DNA from 4 places in the Exiguobacterium sp. s128 genome. Region 2 is predicted to be linked to each of the others. Evidence: riboswitches for the same ligand, from Rfam matches in the RefSeq annotation. Region 2 holds a riboswitch; each other region holds the start of a gene.

Evidence for each region. Region 2 has a riboswitch for thiamine pyrophosphate ahead of thiD (bifunctional hydroxymethylpyrimidine kinase/phosphomethylpyrimidine kinase). Riboswitches for the same ligand answer to the same signal wherever they lie in the genome.
Region 1: it holds a riboswitch for thiamine pyrophosphate, as region 2 does, so the genes downstream of both, tenA (thiaminase II) here and thiD (bifunctional hydroxymethylpyrimidine kinase/phosphomethylpyrimidine kinase) in region 2, are expected to answer to the same signal.
Region 3: it holds a riboswitch for thiamine pyrophosphate, as region 2 does, so the genes downstream of both, KNQ13_RS11625 (ECF transporter S component) here and thiD (bifunctional hydroxymethylpyrimidine kinase/phosphomethylpyrimidine kinase) in region 2, are expected to answer to the same signal.
Region 4: it holds a riboswitch for thiamine pyrophosphate, as region 2 does, so the genes downstream of both, KNQ13_RS11330 (thiamine phosphate synthase) here and thiD (bifunctional hydroxymethylpyrimidine kinase/phosphomethylpyrimidine kinase) in region 2, are expected to answer to the same signal.

Annotation. Positions count from the first base shown of each region.
Region 1 covers NZ_JACSMT010000011.1:50,411-58,697, forward strand. Annotated here, with positions in the region: gene KNQ13_RS06545 (alanine/glycine:cation symporter family protein) at 1-1,476, opposite strand; gene abc-f (ribosomal protection-like ABC-F family protein) at 1,700-3,559, opposite strand; gene KNQ13_RS06555 (DUF1002 domain-containing protein) at 3,840-4,724, opposite strand; TPP riboswitch at 4,914-5,019, shown strand; gene tenA (thiaminase II) at 5,093-5,809, shown strand; gene KNQ13_RS06565 (sporulation protein) at 5,897-6,670, opposite strand; gene KNQ13_RS06570 (class I SAM-dependent methyltransferase) at 6,790-7,974, shown strand; gene KNQ13_RS06575 (BrxA/BrxB family bacilliredoxin) at 8,007-8,287, shown strand, end outside.
Region 2 covers NZ_JACSMT010000070.1:304-5,954, reverse strand. Annotated here, with positions in the region: gene KNQ13_RS15260 (murein hydrolase activator EnvC family protein) at 1-1,277, shown strand, start outside; TPP riboswitch at 1,337-1,447, shown strand; gene thiD (bifunctional hydroxymethylpyrimidine kinase/phosphomethylpyrimidine kinase) at 1,564-2,373, shown strand; gene thiM (hydroxyethylthiazole kinase) at 2,354-3,124, shown strand; gene thiE (thiamine phosphate synthase) at 3,114-3,752, shown strand; gene KNQ13_RS15240 (hypothetical protein) at 3,773-4,219, shown strand; gene KNQ13_RS15235 (ArsR/SmtB family transcription factor) at 4,369-4,779, shown strand; gene KNQ13_RS15230 (CHASE3 domain-containing protein) at 5,092-5,651, opposite strand, start outside.
Region 3 covers NZ_JACSMT010000031.1:19,161-27,447, forward strand. Annotated here, with positions in the region: gene KNQ13_RS11615 (DEAD/DEAH box helicase) at 1-1,171, shown strand, start outside; gene KNQ13_RS11620 (50S ribosomal protein L25/general stress protein Ctc) at 1,530-2,198, shown strand; TPP riboswitch at 2,291-2,390, shown strand; gene KNQ13_RS11625 (ECF transporter S component) at 2,495-3,070, shown strand; gene KNQ13_RS11630 (ABC transporter ATP-binding protein) at 3,067-4,632, shown strand; gene KNQ13_RS11635 (energy-coupling factor transporter transmembrane component T family protein) at 4,598-5,323, shown strand; gene KNQ13_RS11640 (FAD-dependent oxidoreductase) at 5,402-6,445, shown strand; one part of gene KNQ13_RS11645 (IS3 family transposase) at 6,600-6,969, shown strand; one part of gene KNQ13_RS11645 (IS3 family transposase) at 6,969-7,960, shown strand; gene KNQ13_RS11650 (IS1182 family transposase) at 7,999-8,287, opposite strand, start outside.
Region 4 covers NZ_JACSMT010000029.1:23,251-31,537, forward strand. Annotated here, with positions in the region: gene KNQ13_RS11325 (NAD(P)/FAD-dependent oxidoreductase) at 1-679, opposite strand, end outside; gene KNQ13_RS11330 (thiamine phosphate synthase) at 676-1,272, opposite strand; TPP riboswitch at 1,364-1,466, opposite strand; gene nagZ (beta-N-acetylhexosaminidase) at 1,526-2,755, opposite strand; gene KNQ13_RS11340 (OsmC family protein) at 2,761-3,186, opposite strand; gene KNQ13_RS11345 (MFS transporter) at 3,384-4,577, shown strand; gene KNQ13_RS11350 (C40 family peptidase) at 4,794-5,291, shown strand; gene KNQ13_RS11355 (hypothetical protein) at 5,362-6,441, opposite strand; gene KNQ13_RS11360 (hypothetical protein) at 6,452-7,264, opposite strand; gene KNQ13_RS11365 (ATP-binding cassette domain-containing protein) at 7,261-7,941, opposite strand; gene KNQ13_RS11370 (GntR family transcriptional regulator) at 7,934-8,287, opposite strand, start outside.

The sequences.
Region 1 (8,287 bases), on a different contig from region 2:
TTATCGACGCGCGATTGGTGGCGGTGAAGCTTCACCTGCTGCAGGACGGACCACTTCTTCTTCGTCCCAACACTCTGTATTTTCAATGCCAAGTGCTTTTGCGGAGAAGACAGGGTCAAGTCCTTGTTTCCGTTGTTCTTGGTAATCATTGATGACTTTAAGAGCGATTCCACCTAGAAGTGAGATGGCTGTCAAGTTGATCAATGTCATACCCGCCATGAAGAGATCGGCAAAGCTCCAAACCATCCCGAGGCTGAGGACGGAACCGATGAAGACAAAGGCCATCGTGGCAATCCGGAAGCCAAAAATCGCAGCCGGACTCTTTTTGATGAATTCGATGTTCGTTTCACCGTAGTAGTAGCTGCCGACGATCGAACTGAAAGCAAACAGGAAAACACAGATGGCGATGAAAGCAGGTGCGATTGCACCAAGTTGTTCACCTAACGCATTTTGTAACATCTCGATGCCTTCGCCGTTACCAGACGCATAACTATCGCTGAGTAAGACGATGGCAGCAGTTGCCGTACAGACGATCAACGTATCGAGGAAAACACCAAGTGTCTGGAGGAATCCTTGTTTCGCAGGGTGTGAGACTTCAGCCGCAGCAGCTGCGTTTGGTGCTGATCCCATACCGGCTTCGTTTGAGAAGAGACCACGCTTGACGCCGAGTGAAATCGCAGCTCCGACCGATCCACCGAAAGCCTGTTCGATTCCGAAGGCACTCTTGAAGATCATCGCGAAGACACCAGGAAGTTCTGTCAGGTTCGTAACGACGACGAAGAGAGCGGCGATGAGATAAAGTGACGCCATGACCGGAACGACGATCGCAGAGAACTTCGCGACACGGTGGACGCCTCCAAAGATGACGAGTCCTGTTAAGACGACGAGTACGCCGCCGACGACGGCTTTGTTGACTCCAAAGGCGTTATCAAATGCTGCTGCAATCGTGTTTGATTGAACCGAGTTGAAGATCAGACCAAATGTGACGGCGATCAAAATCGCAAAGACGATACCGAGCGCCCGGTTTTTCAAACCTTTTTCGATGTAGTAAGCAGGTCCGCCGCGGTAAGCATTTGTTTTTGTATCGCGGACTTTATAGACTTGAGCAAGTGTACTTTCAATCAGTGCTGTTGCTCCACCGAGTAAAGCGACCATCCACATCCAGAACACGGCACCCGGTCCACCGAGCGTGATGGCAATCGTCACACCGGCTAGGTTACCCGTACCGATTCGTGTCGCTGCCCCGATGAAAAACGATTGGAGCGATGTGATGCTTTCTCCTTCGTCATCCGTCGTTTTTTCATTTTTATCGAGTGTCACCCGGAACATTTCTTTTAAGTACCGGAACTGAATGAATTTTGTCCGAATCGTAAAATAGATGCCGACTCCGATCAGTGCCGCGATTAAGATATAAGACCATAATAAGTTGTTCGCGAAATCGACTCCTGATTGTATTGCTTGTTGAAAGGCATCCATGTGAAAAATTCCTCCTAAGATTTTTTTGGTGAAGATAAAAAAGCTATACGTTGAATTATACAAATTTTCAGATAATTAGCAAGCTAAATTTGAAACTTTTTTTTGAAATCTAATTAGATTAATTATTCATTTTATAGAAGAGATGGTCATTTTAAGTGATTAAAAAAGACCTGTCATAATTAATATGACAGGTCGAAAATGGCGCTGCTAGAGGGTTAGAAGCTTACTCTGACAGGAGAAGTTGTTCATACAAAACATCAATCCGTGTCGACAGCTGTTCACGTAACAAAAAGAGTTCTGAAACTTTAATCAAATCTTGGGTGATGTCTAATTGCTGAGCAAGTAGGGCGACTTCCGCTTCTAACCGTTGAATGGCCTCTTCAAGTTGTGGACTCGTCAACGGAGCCTGGATCAGATTTTTCTGCTGACGACCCGTGGACAATGGTTTATGCGTGTTGGTAGTCACAGAACGTGCCTGCCGTTTAGAAGAAGCATATTCATAAGAACCGTGGAACACTTCGATCGTCTGATCGAGCCATAAGGTTTTCGAAAACAGGCGATTTAAAAAATAACGATCGTGGGAAACGGCGATCAACGTTCCGTCAAAGGATTCCAGAGCCTCTTCTAAGGCGTCCCGCGAATCAATATCCAAATGATTCGTCGGTTCATCTAAGACGAGTACGTTCAGATCGGAATGGACTAAAATGGCTAGCATCAGACGCATGCGTTCACCACCACTTAATGCCGTGACGGGCAAGAAGACACGAGGTCCAAAAAAGAGAAACTGGGCGAGGCGTTGGCGAGCAGTTCCTTCATCAACGTGGATCTGTGAGCGGAATACATCAATCAAACGGTCCGTATCAGGAAACGTAATATGCTGGGACAAATAACCGATTTTGACAGAGGGACCACGTAAGATCAGACCTGTCGTCGGCTCGATCTTTCCGAGTAGCAGGTGCAGGAGAGTCGATTTACCGCTTCCGTTTGCGCCGACGATGGCCAATCGATCTTTTGCCATCACTTCAAACGTGACGGACTGGAACAGTGTACGTTCGGAAAAGGAAACCCCGACGTCCTCTAACCGATAGACGGTTTGGCTGGTCTTGCCGTGTGCCGAAAAAACGAGGTCCGGAGTCTCGGCTTCGAGCTGTGGACGTTTGATCCGTTCGATCCGTTCAAGTGCCCGTTCCATTGACTTCGCTTTTCGAAACAGTTTTTCACTCGGCGGAGACGCTTCGTTCGCCCACTGCCGCAGGCGGCGAATAGCATCCTTCATTTGCTTGATTTTTTTTTGTTGTTCCTGATAAGCATGAAATTGTTCGAGCAAAAGACGTTCTTTCTCCGAAACGTAGAACGTATAGTTTCCCCGGTACAAATGAAGGTGTCCGTCCTCCAGTTCAACAACCCGTGTCACGACACGATCAAGGAACACCCGGTCGTGCGAGACAAGGAGGGCAGCGCCTGCATAACTCGTTAAAAAGGATTCAAGCCATTCGACGGCAGCTAAATCAAGATGGTTGGTCGGCTCGTCCAGAATCAGAAGGTCCGGCTCCACAAGTAACATTCGTCCAAGACAAATCTTTGTCTGTTCACCACCACTCAGTTGATGAAACGGACGAGAGAGGAGCGATTGAAGGTGAAGCCCGTTGATCATCCGTTCGACTTTTGAATCAAGTAAATAACCACCTTGACGTTCAAACCTTTCTGTCGCTAGCGTATAACGTTCGAGTAGCTGGTCCAACTGCTCGATTTCCGTCGCCATTTGTTGTTCGAGACGTTGTAGGGAATGGCGTAAATCAACTAATGAGGCAAATGCGGTCCATAAGACATCCAGACCTGTGAGCACGTGATCAAACTGCGGAAGCTGCTCGAGATACCCGATCGTCAAACCACTTTTTTGATACATCGCACCCGCATCGGGTGAATCGAGTGTGGCGATCAACCGTAAAAGTGTCGTTTTTCCACTTCCGTTTCGACCGATCAATCCGATACGGTCGTGTTGTTCGATAAAGAGGGACACATCCGTTAAGATGTCGTCACCTCCGAATTGTTTAGTAAGGTGTTGCAGGTCGCAAATCATCATCTAGAAATTCCTCTCTAGCGCATCAAAAAAGGAGAGCGCAAACAGCACTCTCCTACAGACGGTGGAAGATACGCTTTGCTTTATTTTTCAACTATGGAGTTCCTTTAAAAAGGGCAGACGTGTCCCTTAGAACGCCATTCCATGAAAAATCGCGCGTAACAGATACAGTTGTTCGATCAGCCAATCTTTACACGCAGCAAAACCCATTCCTCCACACCACCTTTTCGTTTTCGATAGGTTCATTTTATCATGGACGCGCGAACAGAAGAAAGAGATATTTTTATTTGAACCAACCGGCAATCGAGTTAAAGAAACTGCTGAGGGCATCAAATAATTTAGCAAAAAAGCCTTTTGTTTCTTCCGAAGTGGCAAATGCCTGAATGTCCTGCCCCGCATCTTTTAGACCACTCTCGATTTGCCCCCAGTTCAGGTCGGCTTGCTCCATTTGATTGAATAATCCGGTCAGGCGATCCATCTGCGCATCTGACAGATTGATGTTATTGTTTTGGATGACTTGGACGATGACGTTTTCAATCTCGACTTTTGTTTCCGGTTTTTGTTTTGCGATTTCGGCTTTGATTTCGTTCATCAAATCGGCCACTTTATCGGTCCCGACCGTCTTTCCGACGTCTGAAGTCACGGAAAGTTCTTGTTGGGCAAGATCTTTTCGCTCATCCGTCAGTTTAATGCCGGTCTCCGCCGATGTCTGATCGTATGCTTTCATGATACCGGTCAACGCGGACGTGCCGGTTACTTTATAAGGAGACGTGATGGTAATGTCGGCATCCGTCACGCCTGCCGTCACGAGGGCGTTCAAGTACATGTCTTTTGTCACCCAGGTGATGTTTTCAGTCGCGACCGACAGTCCGTCTCCCTTTTCAGCCAGTTCAATTTTGGCCGAAGAATACATTCCGCCACCACGTTGCGACTGGGGGATGTTTTTACCAAGGTATTTTTCTTCGTCCGCCGATGTCGCGATGATCGGCGTGATGCCTTCCGGTGCATTCAGGCGCGACAGGACCCATGCTTTGTCTTTGGCACCCAGTGATTCGCCGAGCGTAATAATCGTTTTGTCGACGATTTGCTCAGCCGAGGCAGCCGTCGGAAGCAGTAAAGTCGTAGCAAGCAATGCAGATGCCGTCCATGTCATTGTTTTATTCATCATCATAAATTCCTCCGTAAGTTAAGTATCAGGTACTAAGTTCAGTCTAATCGACCGTCTTCAGAAGAGAATCGGTCTCAAGGACGAGCGGACGTCCACCTTCCGCCATGTTCATTGTACAAAAAAGGGATGGAAATGACGAGAAAGGGTCAATTAAACGTTAAATCATGCTAAAATCAAAACAAATCAAATAGCGACCACTAGGGGAGTCAGTAGGCTGACTGAGACGACGAAGACGTTCGGACCCTTTGAACCTGATTAAGTTTGGACTTACGGAGGGAAGTGGCGTGAACCCTTCTTTATATGAGGTCTTTTCACGTCATACCTGACATCGGGTGTGGCGTTTTTTGATTAAAGAAGGGGGAAACGACATGACATTCAGTGAAGAAATTCGACAAGCAGCAAGACGGTACTGGGACAGTAGTTTTACCCATCCGTTCGTGACGGGCATCGCGGACGGGACTTTACCGGAAGCGAAATTTCGCCATTACGTCTTACAGGACGCGTATTATTTAAAACATTTTGCGAAGATTCAAGCCCGCGCGGCTTCGAAAGCCCACGATTTTGCGACGATTGCTGAACTGGCCGAGCATGCGACATCGACTTACGCGGCAGAACTGAGTCTGCACCAATCGTTTTTTGAACTGCTTGAAATCTCGAACGATACGTTGGCTGAGTTCGAACCGGCACCGACAGCATATGCGTATATTTCGCATATGCACCATGCAAGTGAAGGAACGCTCGGGGAGACCATCGCTGCTATTTTACCGTGTTATTGGCTTTACTATGAGATCGGACAACAATTACAAGCAGCGACACCGGCTTCACCGATTTATCAACAATGGATTGAGACATACAGTTCGGAATGGTTCGAGCGGGTCGTCTTTGAACAAATCGATCGTCTGAATGATTTGGCGGAGCGGGCAAGTGCCGAAGAACGGGAACGGATGAAACAACATTTCGTCAAAAGTTGTTATTACGAATTGATGTTTTGGCAGATGGGCTGGACGGAAGAGACGTTTGAGCAAACGTATCGTCAGACGATCGAGACCCCTTCGTCGACAGGAAAGAATAGGGAGCTAAACTAAAGAAAAACATTAAAAAACTGAACGATCCCACCTTGGAAAAGGAGGATTCGTTCAGTTTTCTTTGTCTTGCCAGTCGGTAAATTATTTTTAGCTGTGGCGTTCGATCAAATCAGCAAGGCGCTGTTTGACGGTAGCAGCGTTACGTAACTCCTGATTCGATAGCGACAGCGTCGTCATCGTTTCGTCAGCTCCCGCCATCTCACTGAACAGTGAGCCTAAGCTATGGGCACGGCGATCGATTTGTAAGACGATCTCAATACCGGACCGGTCTTGCAGCATGATGACTTCGATTTCATCAAGCTTATGCGCATAATGTGTTCCACGCGCTGAATATTCGAGTTCTTGGGCAATCGGCAGATCTTTTCGGAAACGCCCCGGAAGTTTTTCTGTATCGGCTTTTTTTAAACGGAATCCGAGATCTTCCATCGCTTCCAAAATGACCGATTGGAGGTCGTTGGCTTTGACGACGACGGCATCATGGTCGGATGGATCGACGGCTTGTGCGATATCGAGACCTGTCTCGATCCAGGATTTGGACTGACTGACAGACAGAGGGGTATTAAAAGGGACTTGAAGCGTAAACGGAATTTCCCGTTCGACGCCAGCTTCGATCGTAAAGGCCGCTTCGTTTAAAGCGAACCGGTCGAGTGTGAAAGTCGTAAAGGCCGTGTTGTCACCGACTTCTTCTTTATATTGAGTGTTAAAGGCGAGGTAAATCCGGTCGATTTCCTGATCGACGCTACCACCTTTGATGTGAACGACACCTTGAATCGTTCCACCGGGTTCACACTGGTCTTGTTCAAGTCGTGTATCGACCGTCGCGGCACCAATACCGATTTGGGAAAGAATTTTTTTGAACATGTTGTTTTCCTCCTTCAGGAATGAAGTAATCGTTTTTGAAATAAAGCTGACTTGCTTGTCGAACGGGAGTGAATTTGCTACAGTTTCGAAAGAACAAACAAAAAAGGACGGGACGATACGTGGAATTACACCAACTAAAAGATTTGCTTACCGAAAAACTGCAAGCCACATCCCTCATACACGCGACGATTAGCGGACCGCGTCTCAAATCGAATGATCTACGTCGAATCAAGTTAAAACCGATTCTATTAAGAGATACGTATGCGATCCAATTAGAGTTTCAACATGAACGGATCATTAAGCATGAGAATTTAAGTATAGAAGACTTTATTTTACGAATGGACGAATATTTTGATGAATTTCGTCAATTTTTATTTCGATTCGAGACGGAAGAACTGCAATTTCAATTGTCGAAGAAGATGAAAGTATCGCTTAAGACGACGGTCAAAGAACGTCTGCAAGCCGAACTATCGCATAATCGGAAGAAAAGTCATTTGTTAGAAGACGGAATACCGGTCCCCTTTTTGATTCGTTTAGGAGTCATGACGGAAAATGGACAAGTCAAACGACAAAAATACGATAAGTTCAAACAGATCAACCGGTTCCTTGAATTCGTTGAAGACAGCATCACGGCATTACCGACAGGACGAACGATACGGATTTTAGACTTTGGATGCGGAAAATCGTATTTGACGTTTGCTTTGTATCATTATTTGAAGGTCGTCAAAGGATTTGATTTGAACATCACGGGTCTGGATCTCAAAAAAGAAGTCATCGAAGAATGTACAGAAATCGCGGGTGATCTTGGATATGATGATTTGACGTTCCGCGTCGGTGACGTCCACGACTACGATCAAGAAACGGAAGTGGACCTGATGGTGACGCTACACGCATGTGACGTCGCGACGGACGTTGCCTTAGCCCGTGCCGTCGATTGGAATGCCTCCGTCATTCTCAGCGTACCGTGTTGTCAAAAGGAACTGAATCGGCAACTGGAATGTTCACCGCTTGATGTGATGCTTCAACACGGATTAATAAAAGAAAAATTTGCATCGCTTGCGACCGATTCAATTCGAGCGGAATTGTTGACGCTCGTTGGTTATGAGACTCAACTGTTAGAGTTCATCGATCTTGAGCACACACCGAAGAATATCTTGATCCGCGCCTATAAAAATCAGAAACGGCCATCAGAAGAAAAAATCGATCGGTATCTGGCTTTTCGGAACCTGCTTCAAGCACAACCTTACCTCGAACGTGAATTAAGCGACAGACTTGGACAGATTTCATCGAAACTCGTACAATAAAGAAGACAACGAAATAAGGGGGAAATAATACAATGGATTTTCAAATGTATTTTGAAGATGTCGTTCAGACGGCACGTAAAGAAGCAGCAGCTGCAGGTTTTGAAGAACTGACGACTGCTGAAAGCGTCGAGGAGGCAATGAAACGTGAAGGACTGACACTTGTCCTCGTCAATTCGGTTTGTGGATGTGCAGGGGGGATTGCTCGCCCTGCGGCAGCCTACATCAACCGGATGGAAGGTGTGAAACCGGATCATTTCGTGACCGTTTTTGCAGGACAAGACCGGGAAGCAACGGATCGTGCACGTGAATACTT
Region 2 (5,651 bases):
TGTTAAAAAAATTGCTTTCGACAGTATTGTTAGGAACATTACTTTTGGCAACTGCGCCGAATTCTGGTCATGCTGCGACGATTAAGGAAAAGAAATCTCAAAATGCGACAGAACAGCGTCAATTGGAAAAAGCAATCAAAAAACAAGAAGCTAAAATATCAACGGAACAGCGAGAAATCAATAAAATTGATGCTGCGATCAATGAAAATATTTTCCGGATTTCAGAAAAAAATAAACAGATTCAGCAACTGAATCTTCAGATTAAAGATCTCGAAGCGGAAATTGTTCGATATGAAGCGATGTTGAAACGGCAAGAAGAACTGTTGGGGGATCGTTTACGTGTCCTTCAAGAAAATGATGGAAATTCAATTAAATGGGAAGAAGTCATTTTTGGATCGAAAAATCTAGGGGATTTATTTAGTCGCGTCATGGCAGGTAAAAAGATTGCTGAACAAGATGACAAGATGATTTCTGCCTACCTGGAGACACAAAAAAAACTAGCCGAAATGAAACGTAATCTTATGGCTAAAAAAGAAGAACGTGTTCAAGAAAAAGAAACGTTGTTAGAGCAGAAAAAACAGCTGAAGAAGCAAATGAAGGAACGGAGTGCGACCTTAAAGAAGTTGCGTAAAGGGAAAACGAAGTTCACGACGAAACTATTGAACGCCAAAGAATTACAAGCGACACTAGAAGCACAAGAGCGAGCGATTGCAGCAGCGAAAGCAGCGGCAAAGGCAGCAGCTGAACGTGCTGCAGCTGAACAAGCAGCGGCTGAACGTGCGGCAAAAGAGGCGGCAAAAGCGACGAGCGAATCAAATAAATCCGCAGTCAGTCCTTCTCCGGTCGTTAGTGTTCCAACAGGCTCAGCGAAGTTCATTCGTCCAGCTTCAGGTGGTGTTTCACAAGGATTTGGACCGGCGAGTGGGGCAAACGGGTATACTTTTCATAATGGAGTAGACTTCAGCGGACCAGTGGGGTCGCCGATTCGAGCAGCCGCTTCCGGAACAGTCATTACAGCTGGAAGTGGAGGACCTTACGGAAACCATGTCATGATTTCGCATTTCCTGAATGGTCAAGTCTATACGACGGTGTACGCTCATATGAATTCGTTGGCAGTTCGTGCGGGTCAGACGGTTTCACAAGGTCAATCGCTTGGTACGCTTGGAAGTACCGGCAACTCGACTGGACCACATCTTCATTTTGAATTGCATATCGGTGGATATCAATACAGTGCGACAGGACCGGCAAACACGGTTAATCCACTTGGATATTTATGAAAACGAGCTTCGGCTCGTTTTTTTGATAACGCTATGCTACAGTAAAAAGGAATTAAATTACGAGCAACTAGGGGAGCTGGAGGAGTCCGGCTGAGAGGAAAACTATTCTGTTTTCGACCCTGTCACCTGAACTGGATAATACCAGCGTAGGAAAGTTGAGATCGAAGACATGAGATATAAAACCTAGATGAGGGTTTTTCATGGCGTCGTCTGCTTTTTTACAGCGGACGGCGCTTTTTGTCGTCCGTTTTCTCCTAATTGGCTCATAAGAAAGGGAGGAAGCGATATGAAACATGTATTGACGATTGCAGGATCGGATTCTAGTGGTGGAGCGGGCATTCAAGCAGATTTAAAAACATTTTCTGCCCTCGGCGTGTATGGGATGAGTGTCCTCACAGCGATTACGGCACAAAATACATTAGGTGTCCAAGCCGTCGAGGATGTGTCACCTCGTCTTGTAGAAGCACAATTGACATCTATCTTTTCCGATATTCGTGTTGATGCTGTCAAAATCGGGATGGTCTCTAATCAAGAAACGATTCAAATCATCGCAAAACAATTAAAACAATGTGATGCTCCAATCATTTTAGATCCAGTCATGGTCGCAAAAGGTGGACACGGCTTGTTACGGAAAGATGCAGAACAAGCCTTGTTAGAACATCTGTTACCGCTCGCGACACTCGTCACACCGAACATCCCCGAAATCGAGCGGATGATTGGGAGGACGGTTCAATCGCTTTCGGATATGGAACAAGCAACGGTGGAACTAGCGAAAAGACCCGGGGGAGCCATTTTGCTCAAAGGTGGTCATTTGGAGGGACAACAAGCAATCGATTTGTTATATACGCAAGGAAATCATTACGTGTATGAACAGAAACGACTAACTCGTCAGCACACACATGGTACAGGATGCACGTTGTCTGCTGCGATTGCAGCCCGACTCGCACAAGGTGACTCCTTGTACGACAGTATCATGTATGCGAAACAGTACGTGACGGAGGCGATTCGCCACGGTTTTGCGCTCGGACACGGAATTGGACCAACCCATCACTTTTACGAACTTTGGAGGGAAAATCATGTTACCGATTATTCATGACAAAAAACCACTGATTCATCATTTGACGAACACGGTCACGATCAACGACTGTGCCAATATGACGCTAGCGCTTGGAGGATCCCCAGTCATGGCGGAAGATGTATTAGAAGTAGAAGAGATGGTTGGTCTTGCTGACGCTGTCGTCATCAATACAGGCACGCTGCATCCATCGATCCGGGAGGCGCAACTGTTGGCAGGGAAAACCGCTAATCGATTGGGCAAACCAATTATTCTGGATCCGGTCGGAACAGGCGCGACGACATTACGTACGAATTTCATAAACGAATTGATGCATGACATTCAGTTTACGGTCATTAAAGGAAATGCCTCAGAAATCAAAACGCTAATCGGGCAAGCGACGACGACAAAAGGAGTAGATGTTGCGGAAGGGGAATCACTCGATTTTCAAGCAGTCCATACCTTTGCAGCACAAACCAACCAAGTCATTGTCGTGACAGGTCCGATTGACTTTGTGACGGACGGAAGCCGTCAATGCCGTCTCGATGTCGGGGCAAAGCGGCTTGGGCAAGTGACCGGGACGGGGTGTATGACAGCTTCGTTGATTGCGACGTTTTTAGGAGCGGGATATGGCCGATTCGAGGCAGCCGTATATGGGACATATTTGATGGGCAAAGCAGGGGAGCTTGCTGATCGACAAGCAGGGATCGGTGATTTTCGGACGGGTTTGTTTAATGCAGTCAGTTTAATGACGGAAGAGACGCTTCAGGAGGTGCAAACCGATGGAAACTGATTACTTCGTGTATGCCGTGACCGATCGACGGTTTCACCCTGAATTGAACTTGATAGATGCGGTAGAAGCAGCGCTCAAAGGTGGTGCGACGATTGTTCAATTACGTGAAAAACAAACATCAGGAAAAACTTTTTTAGAAGCGGCCATCGGACTGAAGGCGTTGACGGAACGTTACGGCGTGCCACTGATCATCAATGATCGGATTGATATTGCGATGCTCGTAGGCGCTGGTTTGCATATCGGACAGGAAGACATCCCTTTGCGTGAAGCTCGTCGTCTTCTGCCTACAGCGATGATTGGTGTCTCTGTCTCGACGGTAGAACAGGCACTAATCGCGGAACGGGAAGGGGCGAATTATTTAGGCGTCGGTTCACTTTTTCTGACGACGACGAAACGAAATGCTACTTTCATGCCGAAAGAAACGTTAAAGGCGATTCGTCAAGCTGTTCAGGTTCCGTTGGTCGGGATTGGCGGGATCACCCAAGAAAACATCGGTGAACTAGGCAGTTTAGTCGACGGATATGCTGTCATCTCCACACTGTTTGCGAAAAAAGAAATCGAACGGGCGACACAGGAATTCAGAGAAGCCGCAAAACAAGCGCGTCAGAGCATTTCAGACAGGGTATAGTCATCAAGAGGTGATAAGTCGTGAAATGGCAGTCTATTCGATTTCGGGGACGTTGGATTCGATATAAAATCGAACCACAAATCATTCGAGTCGATAATCGAGGGAAATATCATTTAGGAGCAGCTTTGTTCCCTTTTCCTAATCGGTATTCGTATCAACTAGCTGTTCTATTAAAAAATAAATACCAACAACGTTATAAACGTTCCTTGCTGATTCAAACGAGCTCCATCGCGACTGAGATTTGGGGACACACACATCTCGATCTTTTTTACCGGCTGATGTTGCATCTTCCGTTACCGAGGTTGTTACGGAAACGGTATCGTGAACGCCTATACAGTACAGGTATCATTGATATCGGTGTTCGTGCCGTCGACAATAATCGGATTGTCTGGGATATCGGAAATTTTTTGGGTGGTTGGTTCTTTTACGCGATCACAAGACGAAATCAACACAAATCAGAACGCTGATTGTTCATTTTTTTCCGGATAGCGTCTAAAAGGGTTCTCTTCTGTACTTTAAGAAGAGAACTTTTTTAATAGGAGTCGAGCAGGGGAAACTAGTTATTTTTTGACGGATTTAGAGGTAGGTCAGAGGTCAGGAATGGATTTTCTTGCAATTGATCCGAATCGATGGTGCAATTAAAAGGAAAGAGGTGATTGCGTTGGATGCCCCACGTTGTGAAACGATTGCCATTGATATAAAACGTGCGCAGGAAATTGGGCACGTCGTCGATACGATTCCGACGATGGATATCGGAAAGCTGTTTAAAGTATTATCAGACGCAACGCGTCTGCGAATCGCCTATGCGCTGACGATAGAAGAAGAACTTTGTGTCTGTGACGTCTCCGCTTCAGTCGATTGTTCCATCGCGACAGCGTCCCACCATCTGCGGACCTTGTTGAAACAAGGGTTAGTAAAATATAGAAAAGAAGGAAAAGTCGTCTACTATTCCTTGGATGATCATCATGTGTCCTCTCTTGTGCATCTTGCGATGGAACACGTGAATGAAGGAAAATTCTCGTCCTGAATAAAAACAAAAACAAACACGTACCGTCCATGTGACCGTCACGTGTTTGTTTTTGTTTAGGAGACAGGTTTAGAACGTTGATCTTGTCCGTTTCTTTTATACGGATGCCTACTCTGCTTGGTTTTCGCTACTTCGGTCATCCGCAAGGTGAACGTTGAAGATTTTACGTGACAGACGAACTTCCTGTCACAACCCTACTATCTTCAGTTTTCAAAGAACATGACTCTTTTTTTATTCCTGATTTTAATTGTTTTCAAACCAAGGGTGTCGGACAATTGACGTGTCGCAAGACACGCCTTGCCCGAAGACGATTCATCTCCCACTTGCACTAGGGTTTCGCCCTGAACGTTTAGAAGTGGGAGTATTCTCGTCTAATTTTGATAAAAAGATGGTTGCGGCAATTAACAAAAAAGATAAGATCGATAAACTAATGCACATCCGTTTATAATTCGCCGTTAATTCAGTTGTTAATTCGAGCTTTTGTTCCAATTCACGATACAACTTCTCTTTGATTTGTGAGAGGTCCTCGAGAATCGTTTGAGTGGTTTGAGTCGTCTGCCTAGCTAATTTTTTGGCATTCTGTGGGTGATCGGTTTCATAGACAGTGAACACTTCCTCGATTTCCTCTTCCCAAGCGCTGTTACGTAGCAATAAATCTTTGATTGCACCTGGCGTCTGATTGGATGCATTCAGTAAGCGTCGTAAGTCATGGACTTTTGAAGTGGAAAAATAATACTGTTCGATGTAACGTTCATCTTCGTATAACAATAATCCACGGACGGCATTTGCCCGGTCGCGATTATGTTCTATCAACTCGTCGACTTGCTTGATCATTGGAATATCTTGTCTATGCATTTCTTCCGTCAGTTTAG
Region 3 (8,287 bases), on a different contig from region 2:
GGCTCGATTCGCGCCGGCGAAAACGGTGTATCTGTTGGCAGGTTCACGGAAACAACGATTGCAGGCGTTACGTGATCTGCCAGCGGATGGTGTTTTTCTTATCTCGTATCCGTCGCTCCGCGCCGATATGGACGCGCATCAAAAAATCGAATATGATTTAGCGATCTTTGATGAAGCCCAACACTTCAAAAATCCGACCGCGCAGACCGCCGTTCGATTGCGTCGTCTGCGGGCGAAACGCCGGTTTGCCTTGACGGGTACACCGCTTGAGAATCGGACAGATGACATTTGGTCGATTTTCCGGGTAATCTTTCCGTCCCTGCTCCCTGATTTACGGACGTTCCAAGACTGGTCTCACATGGAAATCAAACGTTTTCTCCAACCCTTTTTACTGCGTCGGACGAAACAGGAAGTGTTACATGATTTCCCGACGAAACGACTTTCGCATTATTACACGGAGCTTGGACCCACGCAGAAAAAATTGTACGCCTCCTACTTGGCGAAACTCCAACTCGACACGTTACGTCATTTGGACGAAACGAAACGTGAGGACCGGATCAAGTTGCTTGCTGGATTGACCCGCTTGCGACAAATTTGTTGTGATCCGGCTTTATTTGTCGAGAACTATACAGGCGAATCGACGAAACTTGATTTATTGATGACCTTGATCGAGGAAAAAATAGCAGCGGGTCACCGGATTTTGATTTTTTCACAGTATACGAAGATGTTAGCCCGCATCCGGGAACGGTTGGCTGAGCGGCAATTGACACATTTCGTTTTGACCGGAGACACACCAATCGAAGATCGGGTCGCTTTATGTGACCGGTTTAATGCAGGAGAAGTCGATTTGTTTTTGATTTCCCTCAAGGCAGGTGGTACCGGATTGAATCTGGCGACCGCTGATACCGTCATCTTGTACGACAGTTGGTGGAATCCTGCCGTCGAACAGCAAGCAGCTGACCGGGCCCATCGTCTCGGACAACAGTCGCCTGTCGAAGTCATCAAGTTATTGACGAAAGGAACGATCGAGGAAAAGATGACCGAACTACAAGATAAAAAGGCGACGATGATTGATGCCGTCTTGACGGACCGGGCGACCGAAATCTTGACGCTTCGTGAACTCGTCCATCTGCTGGAACCTCCATTGCAGCCACAAAAAAAGCCGGATTGAACAAACTGACCCCATCGTTTTTTACATTATCTTAAAAAAATAAAAGCTGCCTTGACCCGTTGTCTAGCAACGGGTTTGAAGGTTTTTGGACGAGGTTAAATTAAAAAAGAGGTTTTAGTTTTTGAGTTCTGGGGGTATATCTACATTAGCACCGTACAACACGGTCGCTTTTCAACATTTTTTCTCAATATCAGCGTAATGACCTGGGAGAGAAATGCTACTTATTCACTTGGTTCTTCATTATCGATGAAATCAATTTGAAATAGCATTCGTAGATCATCTGTACCGGAACGTCTTTGTTCCACTCCTACATTCATTACCTTTTGAGAGCTATACCAAATTCAAGGGGGAAATGAACATGTCAGTAACATTAAAAGTAGAAGAACGCGAAGTACGCCCACGCTCACTTAGAAAGCAATTACGTCATGAAGGAAAAGCTCTTGGTGTCGTGTATGGTTACAAAGTGGAAAGCACACCGATTTCATTCGATGAAAAAGAATTAGTCAAAGTCGTCCGCGATCACGGTGAAAACGTCTTGGTTGCCCTTCAAATCGGCGGCAAAAAAGTCAACACGTTGATCAACAAGCTCGATATGGACATCTTTACACCAACGATCAAACACGTGGAATTCATCGCGGTTAAAATGGATGAAGAAACAGAAGTCGAAACGGATATCGTCCTTGTCGGCGAATCGGCTGGCGCGAAACTTGGCGGCTTCCTTTCACAAACACTCTTTAAAGTAACAGTTGCAGCAACACCAGATAAATTACCGGAACGCATCGAAGTCGATGTAACGAATCTTGCAATCGGAGATTCGATCACAGTAGCTGATCTGCCGGAAGAAAAAGATTTCCGAGTCGTCACAGAAGGTGACATTCAAGTCGCTGCTGTCGTCGAATCGACACTTGAGGCAGATCTTGAAGAAATCGAAGAAGCTGAGGCACAAGCAGCTGAAGCAGACACAGCAGATGATTCAGAAAAAACTTCTGAAGAGCAAGCTGAAGAAAACAAAGAAGACAAAGAGTAATCTTTTCTCCCCTCCCCTCGCGGAGGGTTTTTTTTATGCATATTGACAAGTCCGGGCGACAGCCGTACAGTGAAGAATGTACACATCATTTACACATCCACTAGGGGAGCCCATTTGGCTGAGACGATTTACTTCGGACCCTTTGAACCTGATCTAGTTCATACTAGCGTAGGAAAGTGGAGCGGACTCTTCGTGCTCTTTTTCTGCGCCTTGCAGGTTACACGACCGCTCTCTTTTCATAGAGGGCGGTCTTTTTGCGGTTTCTTTGTGGGTGTGCATTCAAAGGAGAAGTGAGTATGAACAGTTGGAAAATGAAAGAAATCATCGTCATGATGATGCTTGCCGTCGCATGTGGTGTCCTGTACTTAGGTTGGTCGACATTATGGTTACCGATTTCGGCGATCTTCGGACCGGTCGGCTCAAATTGGATGTTCGGCATCTGGGTCGTCGCCAGTCCCCTTGTCGCCTACATCATCCAAAAACCGGGAGCCGCCTTGATTGCGGAAGTCGTCGCCGCTGCCGTCGAATTGTTTACAGGAAGTCATTTCGGCTTGTCTGCCTTATTGATCGGGCTGGCGCAAGGAATTGGAGCGGAAGTTGCCTTTGCCGTATTCGGATACCGGAAATTTAATACGTTCACCTTGATGCTGTCCGGTGTCTTCGCCGCCGTCGGAAGTATGGTCTACAGTCTCCTCGTGAATGGATTTGCCTATTATACGACGACGACACTTCTGTTGACGTTCTCACTTCAACTCGTCAGCGGGGCATTACTCGGCGGATTGCTCGCGAAAGTCATCGTCGACGCCCTCGTCAAGACAGGGACGCTGAACGGTTATGCGGTCGGACGGCAACGGAAGCAGCGTGCCGCATGATGCAGTGCGAGCACCTGTCAGTCCACTATCCCGGTCAAACGCAGGCCGTCCTAGACGACTTGACGGTGACGTTACATCAAGGCGAGACGACGTTGCTGATTGGACCGAGCGGCAGCGGGAAGACCACTTTTTTACATGTATTGGCGAGACTGTTGCCGGACACGATCGAAGCAGAGGTCACGGGGCACCATACGACGGACGGAACAGTCGGGATTCTGTTTCAGCAACCGGACGATCAGTTTTGTATGCAGACGGTCGGAGCAGAAATCGCCTTTAGCCTGGAAAATCGTTCCGTCAATCCGGGAGAGATGCAGGAACGAATCCGGATGTTGCTTGTGCGCGTCGGACTGAATCTTGCCTTGACGACACCGATTGCCGAGCTGTCCGGTGGGATGAAACAGCGGCTCGCTTTAGCCTGTGTCCTCGCCCTTGAGCCGGACATCCTGTTGCTTGATGAACCGACGGCGCAACTGGATCCGCACGGTCAAAGGATGATGATGGAACTGATCGAAGAACTCCATCATGATCCGACATTGACGCTCGTCTTGATTGAACATCAGCTCGATCAGTGCGTGACGTTTGCCGACCGGGTACTGGTTTTTGAACATGGGGGGCGACTGTTGCTTGACGGAACACCGGACGCAATTTTCGGTGAGCAACGTGACGTGCTGATCCAACACGGAATTGCGACGCCGCTTCTCTATCCGTACACATGGGAGACGTTACCGGGCGACTCGCCCCAAGCCGCTGACTTACGAAAACGTGATGTCGACCGTCCAAGCGTCCTTCACGAGACGACATTCGATGTGACGGGCGTAACCGCCAGACGCGGAAACCGGACGATTTTCGAAAATCTTTCTTTGACGACCTACCGTGGTGAGTGGATCATGGTGGTCGGACCGAATGGTGCGGGGAAAAGCACGTTGCTCGAGATGCTAGCGAAATTGATTCCGCTGCACGGAGGAAGCGTCCAGTTGTTTGAAACGAACCTGAGGAAATGGAAGGACCGTGCTTTTTACGCACAAGTCGGCTTCGTCTTCCAGCAACCGGACTTCCAGTTCCTCAAACAGACGGTCGCAGAAGAACTGGCCATCAGCTGTGCTGCCTTTGATCCAGAACGGGTCCAGACCGCCTTGTGTCACTATCGACTGACCGATGTCGCGGATCAATCTCCCCTCGCGCTCAGCCTCGGACAAAAAAGACGTTTGAGTGTCGCGACGATGTTACTGGAGCAAAAAGCTGTCTTGTTGCTCGATGAACCGACCTTTGGACAAGACGCTGAGACGACGGCACACATCATCGACGTGTTACATCAAGCCCAGGAGGCAGGAACAACGGTGATCATGGTGACGCATGACATGGAACTGGTTCATCGCTATGCGGATCGTGTCCTCGTCCTAGGTGAAGGACGTCTTCAGTTCGATGGAACACCTTCCGCACTCCTTATGAAACCCGTCCTTCTCGCACGACACCAACTCGTCCGTCCGCTGTCGTTTCTCTATCAACAACTCGAGGAGGTGAAGCATCGTGCAGGAAAACAAGTCATTGCTCACACGTATTAATCCTTCGGTCAAGCTCGGGACGTTATTATATGTCATGTTCTTGCTAATCACGACGTCCAGTTTACGGGTGACACTCGCTTTGCTTCTGTTGGCGTTAGTGGGTCTCGTACGTTCCGGCTGGCCCCTGACAACACTCATCAGACGGCTGGCCCCCTATTCCCTTTTATTTCTGTTGACGTTTTGGATGATGGCGGCGTTTGGGAAGGGCAGCACCGAGCTTTGGACATTCGGCTGGTTTCGGATTACGGAAGAAAGTCTCGATCATGCCTGGTTGATTGCGATCCGGATGCTCGCTTTCGTTTTTTTGAGCTTGACGTTCGTTGCGACGACCGATCCGACACGGTTCGTCATGAGCCTGATTCATCAATGTCGCCTGCCGGTCCGGTTGGCGTACGGGTTTTTAGCCGGCATTCGTTTTATTCCGATCTTTCGGCAAGCGATCCGGACGATTCGTCAAGCCCGACGTGTCCGTCAGCAACGGTCGATTTGGCCCTGGGAGACGTTTTTTGACATCAGTTTGCCGCTGTTCACGACAAGCATCATCCGGTCGGAACAGATTGCGATTGCGATGGAAGCACGACAGTTCCAAGCGAACCGGACGTATTATGTCCGACCGGTCGTCACCCGCTTCGATCTGTTATTTTTCGGTCTGGTCAGCAGCATCGCGACGTCCCTTCGTCTTTTTGTCTGACAAGCGGGAGATTACATCCCGCTACATAAGGGAATGACAGTCTCAGATGCAAAGAATTCAAAAAAGTAGGTGAACGTCGTGAAACGAATCGTCTTAGTAGGTGCGGGTCATGCGCATTTAGAATGTATCAAACAAGGCAGTCATCCGGATGTCGACTGGATCGTCATCAACCCTTCGCGCTATCAGTATTATTCCGGGATGTTCTCGGGGTTAGCCGACGGAACCTATACGCTCGATGAGACCCGGATTGATGTCAAAGCGTTGTGTGAGCACAACGGTAAGACGTGGATCGAGGACCGGGTCACTCGGATTGACGCGGCGAATAAACAGGTGATTTGCCAGTCTGGACAGGTCCTGTCGTATGATATCGTGTCGTGCAACATCGGCTCGCGCGACTGGGATGTTGCCGGTGCACCGGCACGGGTGACGATCAAACCGAATTATCAGATTGATCAAGCACTCGAGACGTTCAGGAAAGCGGCCTCCCCTGTCATCATCGGCAGCGGTGCCGCGGCAGTCGAGATGGCGGCGTCGTTTCAGTCGAACGGTACCCCGGTCACCTTGATCCACGAAGAACCGTTGCTCAGTGGTCATCCGGCAGGTATGAAAATTGCGAAACGGCTCGATCAACTGGGGGTTAAACGAATCGTCGATCGGTTTGACACGCTGGACGATCAAACGGCTCGCTTGCGGTCCGGTCAGTCGATTGAGACGGATGCTATGTTGTTTTTAGGCGGTGCCCGTGCGAGCGAACTATTTCAGGCATCGGATTTGTACTGTGACACGCGCGGTTTCCTGCTCGTCCATGAGACGTTGCAGGCACTAGAGGATCCGTCGATCTTTGCCGTTGGTGACTGTGCGACGCTGACCGCGTATCCGAACACACCTAAAAACGGTGTGACGGCCGTTCGTCAGGCACCGGTATTGCTTGAAAATCTTCTCCGATTCGTGAATCAGGAGCGTTTACTGGCGTTTCGCCCGCAACAGCGTTATTTGACGATTCTCGCTCTCGGCGACCAACAAGCGACACTGCTGTACGGGCGTTTTTATCAGACGAGCCGGCTCAGCTGGTACCTCAAGCAATGGATTGACCGGAAATTTATCAAGAAGTATACAAATTAAAACGTGCTGACGAAACGAACAAAACCCATTTGATTCTCCCTTAGTGAACTGAACCCTGAATGGTGGACACTTGATAAAAGACCCCATTCGGGGTTTTTTGTGTTTAAAGATATCGATATACTGTACCTATTCAATTTCGACGGGAGAACTATTCATGAACAGACGCACCTTCAATCCAGATCAAATCAGACAACTTGAAGCGAATCTTCACGTAGCCTCGGTATCAGATCGTACGATTCAATACAAAGGAGAATTTAAGATTCACGCTGTACGTGAGAATTTAGCTGGTAAGCGACCGATACAAATCTTTGAGGAAAGCGGCTTTGACCTGGATATGATCGGTAAGCAAACAACGAACGAAGCGTTGAAGCGATGGCGGAAGACATATCGCATTTATGGAGAAGAAGGACTCTTGAATGAGAGACGTGGAAAATCAAATCTTGGAGGTCGACCGAAAAAAGATGATTCCGTCGAACGACGACTTGTGAAAGCTGAAGCACGAATCAAGTACCTCACAGCGGAGAACGAATTACTAAAAAAGCTCGAAGCTCTCGAAAGAGAGGCGAAGTACCGAAACTAACGGCATCTGAGCGCTATCAGGCAATCAATATTGTCTTACGGAAACAATCAATGGGCCGGTTCGTGACGGATCTATGTACGCTCGCTGAAGTGAGTCGCAGTGGTTATTACGCCTGGCTCGCACGTACGGATAGTGTTTCCCTTCGGGAAGAACGCGACTATGCGGACTACCTACTTCTGAAACGTGTTCATGATCGTCATAAGGGAAAAATCGGCTATCGTGGTCTTTACATGGAGATGCTTGATCTTATTGGGGGACCGATGAATCATAAACGTATTTTGCGTATCATGAGGAAGTTTGGAATCGTGACGAAAATCCGTAGGCAGAACGCTTACCGTAAAATCGCTAAAGCGACATATGAACATAAGACTGTACCAAACCACTTGAACCGTCGGTTCGATCAAGAAGAGCCTGGTAAGGTATTCGTCACAGACATCACTTATCTCCGTATTGGATCTGGCCAGACTGTTTATCTCTCTTGTGTGAAGGATATCGCTACACGTGAAATTATGGCACATCATGTATCTACAAGCCTCCATATGGAACTTGTCCTTCATACAACGAATAAACTCGCAGAACGACTTCAAGGAAATATACACCCGGAAGCCATGATACATTCCGATCAAGGATTCCATTATACGCATCCTGCTTATCAAACACGCATCCGTGAGATGGGAATGCTTCAATCCATGTCTCGTAGAGGAAACTGCCTGGATAATGCCCCGATGGAATCGTTCTTTGGGCACTTGAAAGATTATGTCGATTATAAATTAGCATCTGACCTCGATGAGGTCTGTGCCATGGTCGATGCTTACATTGACTATTACAATAGCGAACGAAGACAATGGAAACTACAAAAGATGACTCCGGTACAATACGAGGGCACTGAAAAACCTGCGCGCTCTTCGAGCGTAATCAAGAGGAAAGGCGATTAGTTCGACTGAGTCGATTCAATCGCCTTTTTCCCTTGCCATTAGTCTGTTTTTTCTTTTTGAAGACTGATAATTCGCTTCAAGTTGACCGCGATGATCGCCATCACGCTCTGCAACGTCATGCCTTTTAGGTCTGACGTTTTGTTTCGCGCCAGACCATACGTATTCTTCAGTTGACTGTTCTTGGATTCAATCGCGTATCGTTTACGGCGATACGCCTTGAATTCGTCAGTCTTTTCGTACTCAAGCTGTTCGCTGTGCTCTCTTGACTTCAACGATACGCTATACGTTTTAGATTTTGCGTTATCTTTATAACATCCTTCGCGCAAC
Region 4 (8,287 bases), on a different contig from region 2:
CACCCACGTGTTCCGTTGCGCCGATGATAATCCGTCCGTCTGCTTTCGGGACAAGATACACCGTCTCATGAAACAAAGTCTGCTCAAGTCGACCGGTTGTGAGACGGACAGATAGGCATTCACCTTTGACCGGAAGCGTATCAATCGGAATCCCGATTGTTTGCAACAACGGTTCCGACCCTCGTCCACTAGCAATGACGACCTGCCGTCCAACCTGTTGTCCCCGGCTTGTCTCCACCCCGGTTACCGTCCCTTCGTCCCGCAGAAGACGCAAGACACTTACCTGTTCTTCAATCACTCCGCCCCGCTGCTCAATCGCTTGCCGTAACGCCCGGACAAGCAATGGAGGATCGACTTGACCGACCCGTTCAAATTGGACGGTTTGCTTTGTCTGGCGCAGCTGAAACGGCAGTTCGAGATAGCCGCTCGTCAACCCGGTCTCGTCGAACAATTGACGGACAAGCTTCGGATAAAGTACGCGACTCACTGCCGCTAACGCATGTAACGGTTCCGACAGTTCTTCGTCCGTCGCGAGCATCCCCGCTGCCGCCCGTGTCGCACCTTGTCCGACAGCCGACTGATCGAGCACGTGAACACTTTGTCCCCGCTGCAACAATTCATATCCGAGCGTCAAACCGATGATACCGGCGCCGACGATTAATACATCCGGTTGTTTCATCGTCCAATCACCGTCCGGAACCGTCCGGCTGCTTCCGCCGGATCGGCTTGACCCAAAATCCCGGACAGGATGGCAACTCCGCTGCACCCGGTGGTTAAGACATCAGACAGATTTTCCGGTTTGATTCCGCCGATGGCGATGACCGGGATTGATGTCCAGTCGACGACTTGCTGTAACGCATCGAGCCCCCGTGGCGCCACGCCGGGTTTCGAATCCGTCTCAAAAATATGACCATACATCACGTAATCGGCGCCGGCTTGTTCCGCCACCATCGCTTCGGTCAACGAGTGAACCGATTGACCGATGAAAATCGTCGGAAACTGTGCCCGGACACGCTCGACCGACAGACTGCGGCGTGTCAACTGGACGGTCGTGCCGGTGACGAGTGCTGCATCGAGCCGGTCATGGACTACCAGCTGGTCTGCCCGGACTCCTTGATCGAGCAACGTATCAATGCAGGAAACCAATTCCCGGACTGACCAGGTTGGCTCCCGTAAGTGGATGCGATCGACGGACATTGCGAGCTGTGGAAGGGTCTGTTCCAACACTTCCTTACTGTCGCGTCCGGTTGTAATCAGGTGTAAATGTGACATCGTTCCCCCTCCTTTCCACACGAAAAAGGACCACCCCATGAACTGATGGAGTGGTCCTACGAAAAGGGCGACGCTTGGCGTTCCCTCGATAGATGATCGGATACCACTTCCCTCCGCTAGTACGAACTAGATCAGGTTCAAAGGGTCCGGATACTTCCGTCTCAGTCTGCTACGAGACTCCCCTAGTGTAGATATTGATTTGTATGGTACGCCTGTAGTTTACCACGGGTAGTCCGATTTGTTCTACCCTTGATTAGTGTCGCATGTCCGATTCGACCGCTTTGACCTGCTCGATCAAGCGTTGGTATTCGTCGACACGTTTCGTTTGCGACAAGTCATACGTTTGTTTTAAGCGTAAGACCCGCATGACTTTCTGATTGAGATCGGCTGCCGACAATTTCCCTTGTTTGATCCGCGCCATGATTTCCTTGTGAACGGACGCGTACGCGCCGGGTGAGGAAAACATCGCCATGTCCGCACCGTTTTCAAGTGCAAGACCTGCCGCTTGAGCTAATCCGTACCGTTCTGTGATGGCTCCCATGACGAGATCGTCCGTGATGATGACACCATCAAATTTCAGTTCACTCCGTAACACACCGGTCATGACTTCTTTCGATAATGAGGACGGACGATTTTTGTCGAGAGCCGGGAACAGGATATGCGCGACCATGACCATTTCAGCCCCGTCTTGAATCGCCCGTTTAAACGGGACCAGCTCCGTCTTCTCAAGTTCCGCTTTCGTCGCATCGACCCGCGGCAGACCGACATGCGAGTCGACGGTCGTATCGCCGTGTCCCGGAAAATGTTTGACGACCGGCACGATATCCTCTTCCTTCATGCCCTGCATCAATGGCACACCAAGCCGTGCCACTTGTTGCGGGTCCGCACTGAGCGCCCGGTCGCCGATGATTGGATTCGCCGGATTACTGTTGACGTCAAGAACTGGAGCGAAGTCCATATTAAAGCCGTAAAAACGGGAAATTGAACCGAGTGTCCGTCCGACTTCCTTCATCAAACCAGGATCATTTTTATGACCAAACGACAGACTTGGTGATAATTTGAGTCGGGCATCCGGGACCCGGCTGACACGCCCGCCTTCTTCATCAAAACCAAGGAACGCTTTTTCGTCCGCCGTTTGCGCTTCGCCAATCGCTGCCGTAAAGGTTTTCAGCTGATCGGTCGAGGTGATATTGCCACCGAGTAACAAGACGCCTCCAAGCACATGGTCCTGCAGTAATTGACGGTCCGCTTGCGTCAGAGCTGTTCCCGTCACGCCGATGTATAGCAACTGATCAACTTTTTCCGCTGTCGACATCTTCGAGATGGTCTCTTTCAGTTGTTTTTCCGCCCGTTCAGCTGCAGAAGGCCGGTCCGGTTGCGGTGGCTTTGTTTTCTTCGCCGGCTTCGGTTCCGGTGCAGCCGGTTTTGCGGGCTCGTCGGCGCAACCGGCGAGCAGAACGCTTGCTAACAGAACAGGAACCATCCGTTTCAAATCGGTTCCTCGTTCCGGACGCCGTTGATCGAGTAATAAACTTCAATCTCCGCGTTCAGCGATTGCGAGACCGAGCAGTATTTGTCTTTTGATAAGGCAATCGCCCGGCGGACTTTATCGTCCGGTAAATCACCTTCGAGCCGGTAATGAATCGAGATCGTCGTGAAACGCCGGGGATGATCATCCGCCCGTTCGCCTTCGATATCCATTTCAAATGACGTCAGCGTCAAGCGCATCTTTTCTAAAATCGAGACGATATCGATGCCGGTACAGCCGGCAACGGCGTGAAGTAACAACTCCGTCGGGCGCGGAGCTTGATTGTCGCCTCCGTTGTCGGGTGCCGCATCCATCGCCAGGTGATGCCCGGATTCGGTCTCACCGCTAAAGCCCATCTTCTGATTCCAAGTGACTGTTGCTTGCATGTTCCGTCACGTCCTTTACTCGTTTTTTAGTTGTCTTTACTTCTTCAGTATACCCGAATATTCAGCAAGCGAAATTGACATGCTATTCGCAATAATTCTTCTTTTTCACCGTCCTCTAAATCCGGTTTCCGACCGGTGCAAATCATGCTATTCTGATAAACGATAGTTTTTTTGCGCACATGCGCCAGAAGTGAGGAATGTATATGTCATCATCATCGACTCGTTTGAGTCAAGCCGACTGGCTGTTGATCGCTACGTTATCCATGTTGACCTTTGTCCTGGGAACAAGCGAATTCGTCATCGTCGGTATTTTATCTGAAGTCGCAGACGGTCTGAACATCACGATTGCCAAAGCCGGCACGCTCGTTTCTGCCTTTGCGATTGCTTTCGCGATCGGGACACCGATTACGATGTCCTTGACCGGACACCTTGAGCGACGGAAGTTAATGCTCAGTCTGATTTTCGTCTGGATCATCCTGAACATCTGTAGCGGGATCGCACCGAATTATGAACTGTTGTTGTTGTCACGGATCGTGACGGCTGTTCTGACAGGCGTCCTGATTTCACTTGCAATGGTCGTCGCAAGCGACAGTGTCCCGATCGCAAAACGCGGTGTCGCCGTTTCATTCATCTTCGGCGGATTTACGATGGCAAATGTCCTCGGTGTTCCAATTGGTACCTTCATTGGTCAGCATGCCGGGTACGCCGCATCGTTTTGGCTGACAAGCAGTCTCGGTATCATCGCTCTGCTCGCTGTCCTGAAGGTCATTCCGGTCCAGCAATCAGCAGCAACCAGTTCGATTCGGGATCAACTTCGTCTACTCGCCAATCCGCGAATCATGATTGCCTTTTTCATCCCGTCGTTCGGATTTGGTGCGACGTATGTCGTCTACACGTATCTCGTCCCGGTTCTCGAGCTGGAACTGAAGTTGCCGTCGACCTGGATCAGTCCGATTTTACTTGCGTACGGGGTTGTCTCGATTTTCAGTAATATCTTAGCGGGGAAAATCGCCAGCCGGAATCCGATCGGTCGATTGCGGTTCGTCTTTATCGTCCAGGCGATCGTTCTTGCCGCACTCTACGTGACGACGGCATCCGTCTCACTGGGTCTGATCAACATTGCCTTGATGTCGCTGATGTCGATCTTACTGACGACATCGACGCAAATTTATCTGATTGATTTAGCGGAAAAGTTCAATCCGGAAGCAAAAGGACTGGCCGCGTCCTTGATGCCCGTCGCAAGCAATGTCGGGATTGCCTTCGGTTCTGCCCTCGGCGGACTGGTCTATGCAAACGGTCCGATCATGAATATCGCCCTCGTTGGTGGTGCCGTTGCCTTACTCGCAGCCGCTTTGACGGCTGTCAGTCATCGGCTCGATCAGCGGGCGTGACGAAGATTCATTTAAAAGAAATCCTTTCCTATGTGTTCTCGGACGAGGCGCACGTGAAAGGATTTTTTTCGTCATGGGACTGGACGTGTAGTGCTCCTCAGACCGAACCTTACAACTTTGTTAGGTGAACGTATCCAATTTGTTGCTTAATCTGTCAATCACCGTGGTACGGTAAGGACAGCTTATCCATTCCAACTACTTAAAGGAGTTTTGATTATGAAATCGTATTACACTCTTCCATTAACCGCTTTGTTACTGACGGCGACAGTCAGTCCGGTCGCCACGTTCGCTGCGACACCAACAAAGGTCGAAACGAAAAAACCGTTGTCGGAAAAAGCACTCGCCAAAAAGAAAGCAGCGATCGCTAAACTGGCGACGTCGTTAATCGGGACTCCGTATAAAGAAGGTGGCACGACGATAAAAGGTTTTGACGCGTCGGGCTTCACACAATATGTCTATCAAAAGAGTGGTCTGACACTCGAGCGGACGATTGCGAAACAGGCCGCGATGCCGTTGAAAACCGTCACACTGAAAAAAGCAATGCCGGGTGACTTGTTGTTCGTACAAGCGAAAAAAGCGAAAACGCCGAACTTCGTCGGGATCTATACCGGTAAAAATACATTTGTTGCCGTGACGACGAAAAAGGTCGAATCGCAAGACCTGACGTGGAGTTACTATACAAAACAAGACATCCTCCTCAAATCATATCAGTGAAACAAAAAACGCAATCCGGAACTCTTTGTGAGTTTCAGATTGCGTTTTTGTGTAGAACGTAAGAGGTCAATCAATCAAGAATAAGAGAATTTAATGACGTTTCTTTTCGTTTCAGTTTGTCTTTGATATTCCCTTCATACAAGACACGTTTTGATATTGGGTCAATGACAAGAACATTGATGACACCGTTACCGGTTCGATTCGCCGTGTAAATCAAACCATCTTTCAGCTCGGTGAACTCGTCTAACCCGAACTCGTCTATCACTAATGGGATATCCAGCTTATGTTTTTCTGATTTTTTTGACGCCAGATCATAGACGGTCCAGTTGAAATCTTTCATTTCACGTTCAACCACAATCAGTTTTGTTCCATCCGCACTCAGTCCAGTTTGCTCAGTACTGAACGACTTTAATCCTTTTAAGCGTTGGATTTTTTCCCCATCGCTCAGGTATAATTTTTCCTCAGTCTCATCTGATCCTTCAATGCTTTCCGTCGTATAGTAGACAACCGTTTCATCATGAATTCCTAAAAGAGATACTTCATCTTTAGAAGTAACGGATAAATTGATTTTTTGAATCGTATCGCCTTTTAAATCAATTTTGTACAACAACGTTTCTGAATCGATTTGATAATCCTCTGCAAGGACATATAAACTGTTTCCAATCTGTTTATACGGATAGAGCTGGGTTTCACCTAACTTCCGAGCTTCAGCAGGTGCCGGAAAGATTTTTTTGACAACACGCTGTTTGCCATTCTCCCAATACTGCAGTTCCCATTTGTTATTGTCCGGCGTACCCATCGCATATGAGGTGCATTCCTGTTCCAACGTACTGACGTAATCGGAACGCATGAAGCGCCGGAAGTCTGCCGGTGCACCATTCTCATTATATGGACTTTCAAACAAGCCACTAATCAAATTATCCGTCGTTTTTTCGACACGACCGTCCAGTCCAACGTTGTAATCCACCTTTTTTAATCCTTGATCATAAAGTTCCGCTTGAACAGACCGGACAGCCGGTTGTGTTGGATCGCCTTTGACCGTCTCAACGGTAAAGTCGGATTCATCGATTGATTGAATAAATATGGTGTAGACTCCTATCGTCAGGAAGCTGACGACAGCCAGTATAAGTACAAAGTTAAATTTTCGCATGACGTCCTCCTCAGACCGAAATTTTCCATTTTAATAGGCGCAAACTTTTCCAAATCATATAGACAAAGTAGAGAACAAAGATTGCCATCATGATTGCTGATATTTCCTGTGATAAAAAGATATCCAGCTTTTCAATCACATACATGCTGCCTATCGTAACGAGGAGAAGAAACGCAACTTCAAGAACGATAAATAGCATTCCTTTAGCGTTGCGGTAAGACCGTTCCAGTAACACGAGCATAAACAAAAAACTGACAATGAATAATGATAAAACAATAAAGATAAGCAGATCGACTAAACTCATCGTATACAGCTGTTTTAGTGTCATCGAGAGGCCGAGTGAGGACGATTCCCGGTAGTCATCTTTGATCAGCCAGTTGAAAATGACATAACTGAGCTGGATGACCACCCATTGTAATCCGATGAAACTGATGATGACGAGAGCCAGTGATGTCCATTTGGCAAAAAAGATTTTCGCCCGGCCGCCCGGTAACAATAGTAAGCGGTATATGTACTTGGATTCACCGAACCAATCCCGGTACCAGATTTGAATTGCATACAAAATGACGAGAACGACTCCAATCATAATGATATAACTAAAATAAGAACTAGCCTGCTCAAACGATAACTTTCCAATTGAACGCAGGGCTTCCGATTCGGACAATTTCGCATAGACCATATATTCCTGCACCTGGTTTTCTTCGTAGATAACCCGTCCGACGACGGTCAAGATTTCGATACTCGCCATCGCAAGGATGACCGATACGATCATTTTCCAGCTTCTTTTTAACTCTTCGTTCGTTAACATCAGATATTGTTTCATCGTTGATAGACCTCCCGCATCCGGTCCTGGACCGATTTTCCGTATACTTCCCGCATCTCTTCCGTATCGTGTTCATCAATGATGCGACCGTCTTGTAAAAAGACAACCCGGTCAATCAGATGTTCAATTTCGGTGATTTCATGTGTCGTCATCAAGATGGCGCGCCCTTCCATGAAATGACTTGAAAAGATCCAGGCAATCTGTTCTTTCGTAAACAAATCAATCCCCGCAAACGGTTCGTCGAGCAACAGATACGGACGGTCGAGTGAAAAGCCGAGTACCAAACTGAACTTCGCCTGATTCCCTTTCGACAGTTCCAAGATTTTGTCGGTCGTCAATAACTTGAACAGACCCATCAACTCTTCCGCGACCTTCGGATTCCAGTCCGGATAATAATCACTCATATACGTCAAAGCGTCACCAATCGTCATGTAACTCGGCATCGTCTGCAGATCCGGAACGAAGGCGATTTTTTCGCGTGAGACTTCGCCGTCTACTAAGACCGTTCCGGCATCGACCGGGACAAGACCCATGATGGCCTTTAGGATCGTTGATTTCCCCTCCCCGTTTAAACCAATCAGACAGGTGATGCTGTCCGGGCGAACCGAAAAGGAGACACCTTCTAAAATCGGTTTCTTCCGACCATATCGTTTCTTTAAACCATGGACTTCAAGCATCTAGTTTCCTCCGTTCTGTTGAGTGATACACCGTTTCGACTTTCGTGACGACTTCGCCAAGCGGAATCTGAATCGCCTGGACTGCCTCGATGAATTGTGCGACCGCTTCGTCGAGCATCTCCGTCCGGACTTTTTTGACAATTTCCTGATCCATCGTGATTTTACTCGGTACATTTCGTTCAGTCGTAATCAATTGTTGATCCTCCATTTCTTTGTACGCTTTTTGTGCCGTATTCGGATTGATTCCGAGTTGTGCCGCGATTTCCCGGCGCGATGGAATTTCCTGCCCGCACTTGAGTTCTTCTGTCGCGATTTGTTCCTTGAACCATCGGACGACCTGAAGATA